3 regions of the Limnobaculum parvum genome follow, and region 1 is predicted to be linked to each of the others. Evidence: predicted binding sites of a transcription regulator. Region 1 holds the regulator's gene; each other region holds the start of a gene.
What was found. Region 1 encodes Fur, which represses iron uptake genes when iron is present. Its sites were predicted from a motif close to ATAATAATGAGAACNACTATCAA; they were not measured.
Positions count from the first base shown of each region.

Region 1 (5,009 bases):
ATCTGGTTTCGTATTCTGATTTTATGGCAAAAGAACAATTAGATCGTACCACGCTGGATCTTTTCGCTGATGAACGCCGTCCAGGTCGTCCTAAAACCAGCATGCTATCCCGCGATCAACAACTGCGCATCAACAAACGCAATCAGCTACGACGTGACAGGGTTCGTGGGTTGAAACGTGTGGAGTTGAAACTGTCGCAGGATGCGGTTGATGTTTTGGATCAGCTTGCTGACCGACAAGGAATCAACCGCAGTGAGTTGATAGAAATCTTGCTATTAAATGAGAATAAGAAACAGCGTACCAGACCGTCATAAAATCGGTGATCTGCTACCCGGCCCTTGTGCCAAGCAGCACAGATTAACGATGCCAACCCGCATCAACAATGGTATATTATTGAATACGACGTATTAATATTTATTAAAGGTGTAACTCGTTATGGCAACCGTAGGTATTTTCTTTGGTAGCGACACTGGCAATACTGAAAACATTGCCAAAATGATTCAAAAGCAACTTGGTAAAGACGTTGCTGAAATTCACGACATTGCGAAAAGCAGTAAAGAAGATATTGCACGTTTTGATACGCTGCTGTTGGGGATTCCAACTTGGTATTATGGCGAAGCTCAGTGTGACTGGGATGACTTCTTCCCTACTCTGGAAGAGATCGACTTTGAAGGTAAATTGGTTGCTATTTTTGGGTGTGGCGATCAGGAAGACTACTCAGAGTACTTCTGTGACGCAATGGGTACCGTTCGCGATATCATCGAACCTCATGGTGCAACCATTGTCGGCAACTGGCCAACGGCAGGTTATCATTTTGAAGCCTCTAAAGGTTTAGCCGATGATAAACACTTTATTGGGTTAGCCATCGATGAAGATCGTCAACCAGAATTGACCGCTGAACGCGTTTCAACCTGGGTTAAACAGATCGCTGCCGAAATGAATCTTGCTTAATTCTGTGCCCCCCGCTTTTGTATTACTTAATAAAGCATATTACTAAATTATCAAATACATAATAACTACCAGAACTGTACTGGTGGTTATTATGTCCCACCACAAATTTAATTCCCCAATAATTTAATAGAATTAACTCGATTTAATGTGTGTGGATATAAGTCACATATTAAAATAAGAATTTCATCAACCTGTGATCGTGTGTAAAATTAATGGGTTAAACCTCGTATTGGTTTCTTGACGTGGGCTAAGACGTATCAGACCTGTCGCGATAAGGGGCAAATTTTAGCGCCAGCTAAATCTCTGGAGCAAATGCGTGCGCCAATATTCAACAACCCATTAGATGCCGCTCTAACGATACTGTTCATGTTAGGTTGGCATCCCTGACTATAATAATTATGTTCAGCATATGCATAGGCTCCAATAAATTTTCGCCCTTTAAATCAACCGGTCAAGCCCTTGGCCCGTTCATGGAATAATGATATTACCGCCTATGTTTTTGAAACCGGAGAATCTGATGTCAGACTTGTTGGCGCATTTATAGAAACTACCATCGAAAAGTATGGTAATGGCATGTTACGCTATGAAGATATTATGGCAATTGAAGGTGAACCTCGTTGCTTGATGGTGCAAGATGTTCACCGGGTTGTTGTTTTGATTACGGAACTGAATGAACTGCAGAAGAATCCCGTAAGACGCTGTTAGTTATTATTGGGCGTAATTTACCTATTGAGACATTAAGAAATGAATTTTTAGCCACGGCGGTTTGGGATATCGTTAGCTAATAACAGATCGAGTAATGATTGAATATCGTCAGAATTATGATTTTGCCTATCGATTCTATCGAATTTGAGCTGACTCCCTAAAGTTTTCATTTTATATGTCTGGCTCTATAATGGTATATTACAATAATGTTAATCATTCGCTAGCGATTCATGGCGCCCCGAATTTAGGAACAAATCTGCATGACTGATAATAATATCGCACTGAAGAAGGCTGGACTGAAAGTTACGCTCCCACGGCTTAAGATTCTGGAAATACTTCAGGAGCCTGATAACCATCACGTTAGCGCGGAAGATTTATATAAAAGACTGATTGATATGGGCGAAGAAATCGGACTGGCTACCGTATATCGCGTACTAAACCAGTTTGATGATGCAGGTATCGTAACTCGCCATAGCTTTGAAGGCGGTAAATCAGTCTTTGAATTGACGCAAAAACATCACCACGACCATTTAATCTGCCTAGATTGTGGACGCGTAATTGAATTTAGCGATGAATTTATTGAACAACGTCAGCGTGAAATTTCAGAAAGATACAATATCAAGTTAACTAATCATAGCTTGTATCTGTATGGCAAATGCAGCTCCGGTGATTGCCGTAAAGACGATACATTACACGATCCCAAATAAGCCCTATAGTCTCAGGTTCAAATATGCCAGCAGCTAATCACTGCTGGCATTATTTTTGGGTGAACTCCCCACAGTCATTACACATTATTCCGTACTGATACTTAACGCGCGAAAACCCTAACAAAATAAACATCACAAATGTCGGCCTATTATCTTTAATAAAAGGGACTACATTTTTGCTAGCGCAATGAGAACAGCACCATAGTGAACTTTCATCTTCATCTTCATCTTCTTCGACCGTTTGAATCGCCACTTGAGAAAAGTCCTGACGAAGTATCTCCTCAGCGTCTTGCATACTATCTCCGTTAAAACACATCCATTATTGATTAAAAAAGCCTGTCGGATTTCTCTGACAGGCTGTTAATATTAACCGCTTTCAATCAAGACTAAAAATTAGCTTGCCTGTGCAGCCCAGGTATCACGTAGGCCAACGGTCCGGTTAAACACTAAATGTTCCGGTGATGAATGGCGGCTATCTGCACAGAAGTAACCTTCGCGCTCAAACTGATAAGCAAACTCAGGTTTAGCCAGTGCCAAACTTGGCTCAACAAAACCATGCACCACATTCAATGATTCCAGATTAATTGTGGATAAAAAATCCTCAGCAGCACCCGGGTTTGGCACATTAAACAGGCACTCATACAAACGGAACTCTGCGGGTAGCGCATGAGGTGCAGACACCCAGTGAATAACGCCTTTCACTTTGCGGCCATCAGCCGGATCTTTACCCAGAGTTTCACTGTCGTAATGACAATAAATAGTCGTGATATTACCCTGTTCGTCTTTTTCTACCCGTTCAGCTTTAATCACATAAGCATTGCGCAGGCGAACCTCTTTACCTAACACCAAACGCTTATACTGTTTATTAGCCTCTTCTCGGAAATCAGCACGATCGATATAAATTTCTCGGCTAAATGGTACGGCACGGGTTCCCATTTCTGGTTTACTTGGATGCGCACTTACCGTCAGCATCTCTTCATGATTTTGTGGAAGATTTTCAATCACCACTTTAACCGGATCGATAACCGCCATCGCTCTTGGGGCGTTATCGTTCAAGTCTTCGCGAATACAGGTTTCTAACGCTACCATCTCCACGTTATTGTCTTGCTTAGTCACACCGATACGGCGGCAAAACTCACGAATAGAAGAAGCGCTATACCCACGGCGACGAAGGCCAGAAATAGTAGGCATACGCGGATCGTCCCAACCTTCCACCAGTTTCTCTGTCACCAGTAAATTTAACTTACGCTTAGACATAATCGCGTACTCTAAATTCAGACGAGAGAACTCGTATTGGCGTGGATGACATGGAATAGTGATGTTATCCAAAACCCAGTCGTATAAACGACGGTTATCCTGAAACTCCAGAGTACAAATAGAGTGAGTTATTCCTTCCAGCGCATCGGAAATACAGTGGGTAAAATCATACATCGGATAGATGCACCACTTATTCCCCGTCTGATGATGGTCGGCAAATTTAATACGGTATAACACCGGATCGCGCATGACGATAAATGAGGAGGACATATCGATTTTTGCACGCAGACAAGCCTTACCTTCCGCAAACTCACCGTTCTTCATTTTTTCAAACAAAGCCAAGTTTTCTTCGATGCTGCGGTCTCGATGAGGACTATTTTTTCCTGGCTGAGTCAGAGTACCGCGATATTCGCGCATCTCTTCAGGAGATAGCTCATCCACATAAGCCAGCCCCTTGCTGATAAGTTCAACAGCGTATTGATGCAGTTGATCGAAGTAGTCAGATGAGTAACGAACCGCACCATCCCAGTGGAAACCTAACCACTCAACATCGTGCTTAATTGACTCCACATACTCGATATCTTCTTTAACCGGGTTGGTATCATCAAAACGCAAGTTGCACAGACCATGGTAGTCCTGTGCAATCCCAAAATTCAGGCAGATAGACTTCGCGTGACCGATATGCAGATATCCATTTGGCTCAGGTGGGAAACGGGTCACCACGGTAGTGTGCTTACCTGATGCTAAATCTTCATCAATAATATGACGAATAAAATTAGTTGGGCGAACTTCAGCCTCACTCATTTACTTTTTCCTCTATGCAAAAATGCAAAAACGTTCACAACATATAACCTGTTATCTTCTAACAACCGCACGCAGGACACAACTGTTAGTTGCATGAATCCCGGCTCATAATAGAACACACTGAATTAAAGAGGTTATATGCCGCATTGATGCAAACCATTTTACATTAAAATTGAGACAAATAAAAAAACGGGAAGGTTATTCACCTTCCCGTTTTAGATTTAACTACCGTCAAACAAGAATCTAATCTTATCCTTTGATAGCAAACAGCTTAGTCTGTCCGGCAACCACACTACCCGTTGCCACATCAGTGATACCCGAGAAGTCATCGATATTGCTGACAACAACTGGACTGATGATGGAAGCAGCGTGGGCTAACAGATAGTCCAGATCCAACTCCAGTACCGGGTCGCCTGCTTTCACTGTTGCGCCTTCTTCAGCCAAGCGAGTGAAACCTTTGCCATCCAGTTTAACCGTATCGATACCGATATGAACGACCACTTCAGCACCGTCTTCAGTTTCCAGACAGAATGCATGGTTAGTACCAAAAATCTTAACCAAAGTACCGTTTGCTGGCGCTACTAC
Region 1 is NZ_CP029185.2:2,220,127-2,225,135, forward strand. Features, by position in the region: gene ybfE (LexA regulated protein) at 24-314, shown strand; gene fldA (flavodoxin FldA) at 436-951, shown strand; gene HYN51_RS09240 (hypothetical protein) at 1,411-1,656, shown strand; gene fur (ferric iron uptake transcriptional regulator) at 1,917-2,363, shown strand; gene HYN51_RS09250 (hypothetical protein) at 2,413-2,658, opposite strand; gene glnS (glutamine--tRNA ligase) at 2,757-4,424, opposite strand; gene nagE (PTS N-acetyl glucosamine transporter subunit IIABC) at 4,674-5,009, opposite strand, start outside.

Region 2 (5,009 bases), 340 kb from region 1:
CGAACGCGAAAAACTGGGGCTGGATACCTTAAAAGTTGGCTTTAATGCGATTCATGGTTATTACATTCAGGTGAGCCGCGGTCAGAGCCATTTAGTGCCCATTAATTACGTTCGTCGCCAAACGCTGAAAAATGCAGAACGTTATATCATTCCTGAGCTAAAAGAGTACGAAGACAAAGTTCTGACCTCCAAAGGAAAATCTCTGGCATTAGAGAAGAGCCTGTATGATGGGCTGTTCGACCTGCTGTTACCACATCTTGAAGCGTTGCAACAGAGTGCTTCTGCATTAGCCGAGCTGGACGTACTGTGTAACCTGTCTGAACGGGCCTATAGCCTCAACTACATTTGCCCACAGTTAACGGATAAGCCCGGTATTTCCATTACCGGTGGTCGTCATCCGGTGGTTGAACAGGTACTGAACGAACCCTTTATTGCCAATCCATTACTGTTATCGCCTCAACGCAGAATGCTGATTGTTACCGGCCCCAATATGGGAGGTAAAAGCACCTACATGCGTCAAGCTGCGTTAATTGTCTTGATGGCCCATATCGGCAGTTTTGTTCCCGCTGAGAGCGCGATTATTGGCCCTGTGGATCGCATTTTCACCCGTATCGGTGCCGCTGACGATCTGGCTTCTGGACGTTCAACCTTTATGGTTGAAATGACTGAAACCGCCAATATTCTACATAACGCAACGGAACAAAGTCTGATTCTGATGGATGAAATTGGTCGGGGTACATCGACCTACGACGGTCTTTCTCTGGCATGGAGCTGCGCTGAAAATCTGGCGAATAAGATCAAAGCCATGACGCTGTTTGCCACTCACTATTTTGAACTCACCACCCTGCCTGAACGTATGGAAGGTGTGGAAAATGTTCATCTGGATGCGGTTGAGCATGGCGATACCATTGCTTTTATGCACAGCGTACAACCGGGCGCAGCCAGTAAGAGTTATGGTTTGGCGGTTGCTGCACTGGCTGGTGTGCCGAAAGACGTAATTAAACGCGCCAGACAAAAACTGAAAGAGCTGGAATCACTGTCGATTAATGCGGCTAATAGCACAGCAGAAGGTTCACAAATGGCGCTGATCGCCGTTGAAGAGACATCTCCAGCAGTTGAAGCACTGGTAAATCTAGATCCGGATACCCTATCACCTAAGCAAGCGCTGGAGTGGATCTACCGGTTAAAAGATCTGGTCTGATTTTTCCATCCTTAACGTAAAAAGCCGGTCAATTGAACTGTATTCATTGCCCGGCTTTTTGTTATAACAAATAACGCGATTTATGACACTGTTTCACGCCCGGTGTGAAACTGGATAATATCATCAAGAGAAGGCGCTTTATCCTTATTGGTTTGGCTTTCGCTATCCCACAATTTCGCCAGCGTAATAGCCTGACCGCAGTGAATAAATGCCTCTTCAATCTCAACCACAATCACACACTTCACTTTTTTACCGGTATCGGTGAAAAACTCACACAGAGAAGGGTCGATAGAGATCGTCGCTTTACCATTAATGCGAAAAGTTTCGTTATAGCCTGGCACTAAAAAGGTTAAACCAACCTGCGGGTTCTCAATAATATTCTGCAGGCCATCTAAACGATTATTACCAGCATAGTCAGGGATTAATAACGTTTTCTCTCCTACGGTTTTCACAAAGCCCGGATATCCACCTTTAGGTGATGCATCCACCCCGTTTTTACCCACCGTCGCCAGTACAAAAAACGGTGACATGGAGATCAGCGTCTGACCATAAGGTGCCAAAAAATCAATCTGCTTTTTCACCACTATTTCATGAGGCATATCGTAGTGTTCACGCAGTTGCTGTTGAGAAGAGACTGCGTGTTCAGGTTTTATATACATAATACTATCTCTGCAAAGTCAGCCAGTAAGTCCCGGTTAACTTCACGGGAAGAAACCGTTGATTCATTTCGTTCATGGTCTGCTGTGGATCAATGTCCTGATACAGCTCAGGCTGGATCCATTTCGCCATCACTTCAGCACCAACAATATTAAACGGCGAGCCAGAAAAATAGTTCCAGAAACCATACACTCGCCCATTTTTAACCGCATCAAAGGTATTAATCCCTTTCTGCTCCACCAGCGATTTTAACTGCCGCTGGCTTAATGCCATATCAACACTGGTGCCTAATGGCAGGGCTTTTTGTGGATCGACGGCAGAATGACCGGTCGCAATATATACCTGAGGGTTTTTCTGAATTAAGTATTCAAGGCTCAGTAATCCACCATTAGCCGTTGGGAACTTATCAGCACCAACGTTTTCACCTTTAAACAGTGATATATACTCACCAAGACCACCAGAACCACTGCTCCAACAACATTCCCATACGCCAGGATAAGCATGAAGCAAGACTCGCGGATGCTGTAATTGAGGGCCGTTAAGGCGGGAGGTCAAGCGTTCCATATGGTTTTGATAGAAGGCTATCAATTCCTCAGCTTTCGCTTCGCGATCCAACACCTGCCCCAGCACTCGCATAGAAGGAACGGTATTTTTCAGCGGTGACTGGTAGTAATCAATAAACACCACCGGAATTTTGCTCTTATTCAGCAGTGCTATCAGAGATTGCGAACGTGGCGCCTGCCATGCCTCGAAAATCACTAAATCCGGAGACAGCGACAACATCGTTTCTAAAGACAGCTCATCCCCGCTACCACTGCCGATGGTCTTCAATGAGGATAGTTTAGGAAAATGCTTCTGAAAAAGTTCGTAAGTGGCGATATCAAATTTCTTTAGTTCACTTCCCCAACCAACCAAAAATGATGTGGGATCTTCATGGGCATATGACAATGCGACAAAACTATAGCCCGATGCTAAAACCACTCGCTGTGGTTTTTTATTGATAACGACCTGATTGCCTAATACATCGGTGACCGTTTTTGGCCACTCTGCTGCACTGGCCGTTGACATACTGAAAATCAGTACTAACACCAGCTTTAACAAGCTTTTGCTCATCGAATTCTAAAACCCTATATATCAAAAGTGAAAACGGTTGGTATCCATAGCCCATGTGAAAACTCGCAGATCATACCACCGCTGATAACTATAGCTTATAAATAATGATAACTATTCGCAATATATTGTCTTAATGCGCGCTATTCCACTGGTTTAAAACTATTCATCAGGCTTCTTATGGTTTCAATTGACAAAAACATACAAAAGAAAAGAGAATACGCATGATAATTATTCTCATTTTAGATTCATTCATCAGGATACCCTAATCTATGAACAATCCGGTTGCACCGAACAGCCTGACTTACAAGCCATTAGCTTATGCTATTTTACTTAGCCTGACGGCGATTTCACCTGCGATGGCTGAAGAAACCACGGCTAAAAAAGCGGCTGACGAACATGAAACATTGCTCGTTACCGGCAGTAATACGGCGATGAAAATGGATACTCCCGCAGCAGAAACGCCAAGGTCAGTATCAGAAGTCACAGAACAAGATATCAAAGAGCGTGGCGCAAAAAAAATTGATGAAGCCTTACGCTACAGCGCAGGTATTCAGACCGGCCAGTACGGCGCAGATAACCGAACCGACTGGTTGATTATTCGGGGCTTCGAATGGGCACCTTATCAAAACGGTCTGCCCAGCATTTATAATGAAGCAGGATTCTACTCCTGGCATCAGGAAACGTATGGTATAGAGCGCATTGACGCCCTTAAAGGTCCGGCCTCCATGCTGTATGGTCAAAACCCTCCGGGGGGGTTGGTGAATATCATCACCAAACACCCAACTCGCTTAAAGCAAGGGGAAATTGACGTTGCCTATGGTTCAGACGATTACCGCCACTTTGGTATCGATACGTCTGGCCCGGTCAACGAAGAAGGTAACGTACTTTATCGCTTCGTTGGCTTTGCCAAAAAAGATAACGGTCCGGTAGATGGCGCATCCAGCGAGCGTTACTACTTCGCTCCAAGCATGTCCATTGATTTCAACGATAAAACAAGCCTGACGCTGCTTACCAGCTACATGAAAGATAACACTAACCCAACCAGCGGCTTTAAGCTGCCATACGGTACGCTGCATAGCACACCGTTCGGTAAGGTGGATAAAGACACAAGCTTTGGCGAGCCGAGCTACAGCAAAGGCAATTCAGAGCAATTCAACATCAGCTATGAGCTGAGCCACATGTTTAATGATACTTGGACATTTAAGCAGAATGGCTCCTACAGCTACCTTAACCTACTGTTACGCAACGTTTACGGCTCATATATGCTTGATGACCGGAACATTCAACGGGGCCTGACCTATCGCGATGGTAGCGCTCAAAACTATGCTATCGACAACCGTTTGGTCGGTAACTGGACGTCAGGTCGTTTTGAAGATACGTTATTGCTGGGTACCGATTACTCAACCATTAACTCACGTGGTACCGATGGTAACGTCTATAGTTTCGGCAGTCCTCTGGACATATTTAACCCAGTCTACGGTAACTACACGCCAGTCAGCGACGACCAGCTATTTGGTCACCACACCAAACGTTTTCAAACGGGGATATACGTTCAAAACCAGCTGAAGTTTGATGATAAATGGTTATTATTGCTCGGCGGTCGTTACGATAAAGCGCGTTCCAGCGACATCATCTCAAACGCGGGTGCCAACAGTAACACCGCCGACAGCCGTATCGATATGGATGACCACAAGTACACCAAAAGTGCAGGTTTAATGTATCTGGCTGACAATGGTCTTAACCCATACATCAGTTATTCAGAATCCTTCCAACCGCTGTCTGGGCGTGATGGCAACAATAAACCTTATGAGCCACAAACGGGGCAACAAACGGAAATCGGTGTTAAATATGTTCCCGCTGGCTTCAACGGTTACTTTAATGCTGCCGCGTTTGAAATATATCAAAAGAACATTTTGACCACGTCAAACGACCCAACCATTAACTACGCTCAGATTCAAACAGGAATGGCGCGTTCCCGAGGCCTAGAGCTGGAAGCCGTGGGTTATGTCACCGATGCCCTTCAACTTCATGCCAACTA
Region 2 is NZ_CP029185.2:2,556,421-2,561,429, forward strand. Features, by position in the region: gene mutS (DNA mismatch repair protein MutS) at 1-1,201, shown strand, start outside; gene HYN51_RS10705 (MSMEG_1061 family FMN-dependent PPOX-type flavoprotein) at 1,282-1,860, opposite strand; gene HYN51_RS10710 (ABC transporter substrate-binding protein) at 1,865-2,971, opposite strand; gene HYN51_RS10715 (TonB-dependent siderophore receptor) at 3,241-5,009, shown strand, end outside.
Region 2: HYN51_RS10715 (TonB-dependent siderophore receptor) is a predicted target of Fur. The motif match lies at 3,187-3,209, and genes of this name have one in related genera.

Region 3 (5,009 bases), 1.1 Mb from region 1:
AACACAAATGCTGTTTATTGACCATGATTAGAGGTACTTTGTGTTACACAAATAAAGCTCAGTTTCCCCTTATCTGCATTAATAAAGGAAGCCGTCATGAGTCAAAGCCCAAATATCAACCGTCGTATTGTTCTTGCTTCCCGCCCTTATGGTGCCCCTACGCCAAGTAATTTCCGCCTAGAACAACAGCCAGTTCCCGCAATTGGTTCGGGTGAGTTGCTGCTACGTAATGTCTACCTTTCCCTCGATCCTTATGTACGTGGACGTATGAGCGATGCGCCATCCTATTCTCCTCCGATGGAGATAAATGACGTCATTGTTGGTGGTACGGTCAGTAAAGTGGTGCAATCTAACCATCCCGAATTTCAGGCCGGTGACTGGGTGGTTGGCCAAGCTGGTTGGCAAGATTATGTGGTTACTGATGGCCAAGACATCATTAAGCTAAACAGTGCAATCCCTCATCCTTCCTATGCGTTAGGGATCTTGGGAATGCCGGGATTTACCGCTTATATGGGGCTTTTGGATATTGGTCAACCCAAAGCAGGAGAAACATTGGTTGTTGCTGCTGCAACAGGGCCTGTGGGCGGTACTGTCGGCCAAATAGCTAAACTAAAAGGATGTAGGGTAATCGGTATTGCTGGCGGTGCCGAAAAATGTCGCTATGCGGTAGAAACATTAGGATTCGATTTATGTCTCGACCACTATCAACCAGATTTAGCCCAGCAATTGGCCAATGCTTGCCCTCAGGGTATTGATATTTACTATGAAAACGTAGGAGGAAAAGTATTTGATGCCGTTCTTCCTCTGTTAAATCCACGCGCCCGAATTCCGGTTTGCGGCATCATCTCTCAATATAACGCAACAGCCCTACCCGATGGCCCAGACCGACTCAGCCTGTTGGAAAGCATTATTCTGAAAAAGAGAATCCGCATGCAGGGGTTCATTATCTTCAATGACTATGCTCACCATTTTGGTGAGTTCATCCAGCAAATGAGTCAATGGGTAGCAGAAGGAAATATCAAACACCGGGAACATCTGGTCCAAGGGTTAGAAAATGCACCAGAGGCATTTATTGGTCTGTTAACCGGCGAGAATTTCGGAAAATTAGTTATTCAGCTAGGTAATGAGAACTAATTATTGTCACTCCACTATGCTTTATCTGATTTTATTATTCGGTACATCAGTCATCGGCATGTACCTTTCTAAGGAGATATGAATGTCCCACTTCGTCAATCCACAACGGTATACTTCCATGCAATATGCCCGTTGTGGTCGCAGCGGAATACAGCTACCAAAAATATCGCTTGGCCTTTGGCACAATTTTGGTGATGTTACCCTGTATGAAAACAGTCGTGAAATGATCCGCACCGCTTTTGATGCGGGTATTACTCATTTTGATTTGGCAAATAATTACGGTCCTCCTCCTGGTTCAGCAGAAATCAATTTCGGGCGCATTTTGAAGCAGGATTTTCAGCACTATCGCGATGAAATGATTATCTCTTCCAAGGCCGGATATACCATGTGGCCCGGCCCTTATGGCGATTTTGGGTCTAAAAAATATCTGGTCTCCAGTCTTGATCAGAGCCTGAAACGTATGGATCTCGACTATGTTGATATTTTTTATCACCATCGCCCTGACCCGAATACTCCACTGGAAGAAACGATGTCAGCACTCGACTTGATTGTGCGCCAGGGCAAGGCGCTGTATGTCGGGCTTTCCAACTATCCAGCGGATAAAGCCACAGAAGCTATTCGTATTCTTAATGCCCTAGGAACGCCTTGTCTTATTCACCAGCCCAAGTACTCCATGTTTGAACGCTGGATTGAAAATGGATTACAAGATGTTTTACAAGAAGAAGGGGTTGGATCAATTGCGTTCTCTCCGCTGGCAGGGGGTCTTTTAACCGACCGCTATTTGTCGGGTATTCCAGAAGGTTCACGTATCGCCAGTGACAGTCCGTTCCTCACCAGCGACCAGTTAACAGACGCACGGCTAACTCAAATTCGTCAACTCAATGAAATAGCCCAACGCCGTGGACAAAAATTGGTTCAAATGGCTCTGGCATGGGTTTTACGGGAGGGAAAAGTGACCTCCGCTTTAATTGGTGCCAGCAAAGTCAGCCAAATCAAAGATGCAGTAGCTGCGTTAAATAACCTGACGTTTAGCCAACAGGAACTGAATGAGATAGAAACAATTCTGGTCAAATAAAATAGATAGCTCCCATAGTCGCCACGGATAACCTTTATCGTGGCGACTATCTGCTATAAGAAGAAACTAATTAGCAAATAGATATTCAGGCTAACGACCAATCCTACGATTATCCGCCCAATATTTTGCATCAATGGACTATTGACCAAGTCCCCCATCAGCTGTCGATTTCCAGTAAAGCTCAGTAGTGGAATAAGTGCCAGTGCAATACCGAAGCTGAGGAATACCTGACTGACAATCAGAATACGGGTAGCATCCATACCGCTCATAATCACTACAAACGAGGGCAGCATCGTCACTGCACGGCGTAGCCAAAGCGGTATCTTGAAGTGAATAAAACCTTGCATCACAACCTGTCCAGCCATCGTTCCGACAACAGTAGAAGACAGTCCCGCAGCCACCAAACTGAGACCAAAAGTCACCGCAGCAAATTTGCCTAACAAAGGCTCTAACGTAACATAGGCCTGATCCAGTGCAGTAACACTCGTTTGTCCATGAAAGTGAAACACGGCTGCCGCCATTGCCATCATCGATAAATTAACAAAACCAGCGATGGTCATCGCCACAGCAACATCCCACTTGGTAGCTGAATAGCGTTCTTCCCGAGAGCCTTTTGAATTTTGTGTCAATGCAGAATGTAGATAGATAACATGCGGCATGATAGTCGCACCCAATACCCCCGCAGCCAGAAATACGGCCTCGTTATTTGGTAATCCCGGTATTAACATGCCGGTAGAGAGCTCAACAACATCAGGTGCTGAAAAAACCAACTCAATGATATAGGCTCCAGCAACAAATAGCAGAAAAGTACCAATTACCCGCTCTAACGGTTTATCTCCCCTACTCTGCAACATTAAAATCAGAAAAGTACAGATGCCAGTTATCACTGCGCCGTTTAACAAACTCACACCCAGCAATAATTTGAACCCAATCGCTGCGCCAATAAACTCCGCCAGATCCGTCGCTATTGCGACCAACTCAGCCTGCACCCAATAGAACCAGACAACCGGACGTGGGAACCGATCGCGAATATGTTCTGCCAAGTTTTTATTGGTAGCAATCCCCAGCTTAGCGGAAAAAAGCTGTACTATCATCGCCATGATATTGGCCCAGACAACAACCCAAAGAAGCTGGTAACCAAAAGCTGAACCAGCCTGAATATTGGTTGCGAAGTTACCTGGGTCGATATAGCCGATGGCGGCAATAAAAGCAGGCCCCATCAAAGCAAGTCTAATCTTTCTTGATACTTTACCTGACTGAACGATGGCACCTGAATCTGACATGGCTATATTCCCCGAATCAACACATACTTAAATGATAATGATTCTTATTCAAATATCAATTCAATTACACTTATTGCTCAGATAGGTGAAATTAAACAGCTAGATTGTATTTCTTATCGAAAACCGCAGCTGTATTACCTAAATCAACGTAAATATTATGGTTACTATAATACAGTAAACTATAGCGCACATCACAGATGCAACATTTAAGAAACCAAATGTAACAATAATAAAATTATTCATTAACAATCATTGCATTAACCATAGAATAAAAACTATTCATAATTTGTTATAGCCGGTGACCACAAGAGCGTCAGATTTATTCCACAGGGAAATATACTGGAGAAAACAGAAGGTAATAAACTGAATTTAAACAGGTATAAAGAAACGGGCTAACGCGATTTAATCAAGATATGACGATAATAATTTTGTATTGAATCAAGTAAATCGCGAATCCGTGTCATACCCACTGACAATTAATTAGAGACATCCACCACTCTTTAGTCATTTTCCACTTTACCTTCAGTAATCAAAAAACATATAGTCCAGTAGGCCTATCATTCAGTTGAGCACATTTCAAATAATGAAAAATTAACCATCGAAACCGATTCATTCTGAAATATTGCGACAACATAATCTTAAACGCATTCACCAACGGACCAGATACAACTATGACTCTCACTCCTGTAATTGCCATCCATGGTGGTGCTGGTGCCATCACCAGAACAGCCATGACTACAGAAAAAGAACAAGAATTCCGTCAGGCACTCTCCGAGATAGTTACCGCAGGTCAAACCATTCTTGCCTCAGGAGGCAGCGCACTGGATGCGGTAACCGAAGCGGTTCGATTATTGGAAGAAAACCCGCTATTCAATGCAGGAAAAGGGGCCGTTTTCACCCATGCTGGTACTAATGAACTCGATGCATCGATTATGGATGGTGCCACACTAAATGCAGGCGCTGTTGCTGGCGTATCTCATATCCGTAATCCAATTTTGGCCGCCCGTGCAGTGATGGAACATAGCAACCACGTAATGTTTATTGGCGATGGCGCTGAAGCATTTGCTAAAACTCAGAGAATTGAATTTGTAGAGCCTAAATATTACTTTACTGAAGCACGCTATGAACAACTCCAACGCGCTTTGCGAGAACAAAGTGGTGCGGTGCTGGATCACGATGGTGCAACAAAGGAAGCTCAAAAAAGCCAAAGTGAACCTATCGATCCAGACAAAAAATTCGGTACTGTGGGCGCTGTCGCTATCGACATTCATGGCAATCTGGCTGCGGCTACTTCTACCGGCGGCATGACCAATAAACAAGTAGGCAGAGTGGGTGACTCACCCCTTATCGGCGCTGGCTGCTATGCCAATAACCACACCGTTGCGGTATCCACCACCGGTACAGGCGAAATGTTTATGAGAACCGTTGCTGCATATGATGTTTCCGCCATGATGGAATATGCCGGAATGTCACTAGAACAAGCGACGGATAAAGTCGTCATGGAAAAGTTACCCGCC
Region 3 is NZ_CP029185.2:1,118,033-1,123,041, reverse strand. Features, by position in the region: gene HYN51_RS04380 (NADP-dependent oxidoreductase) at 97-1,134, shown strand; gene mgrA (L-glyceraldehyde 3-phosphate reductase) at 1,217-2,209, shown strand; gene HYN51_RS04370 (Nramp family divalent metal transporter) at 2,263-3,492, opposite strand; gene HYN51_RS04365 (isoaspartyl peptidase/L-asparaginase family protein) at 4,164-5,009, shown strand, end outside.
Region 3: HYN51_RS04370 (Nramp family divalent metal transporter) is a predicted target of Fur. The motif match lies at 3,524-3,546, and genes of this name have one in related genera.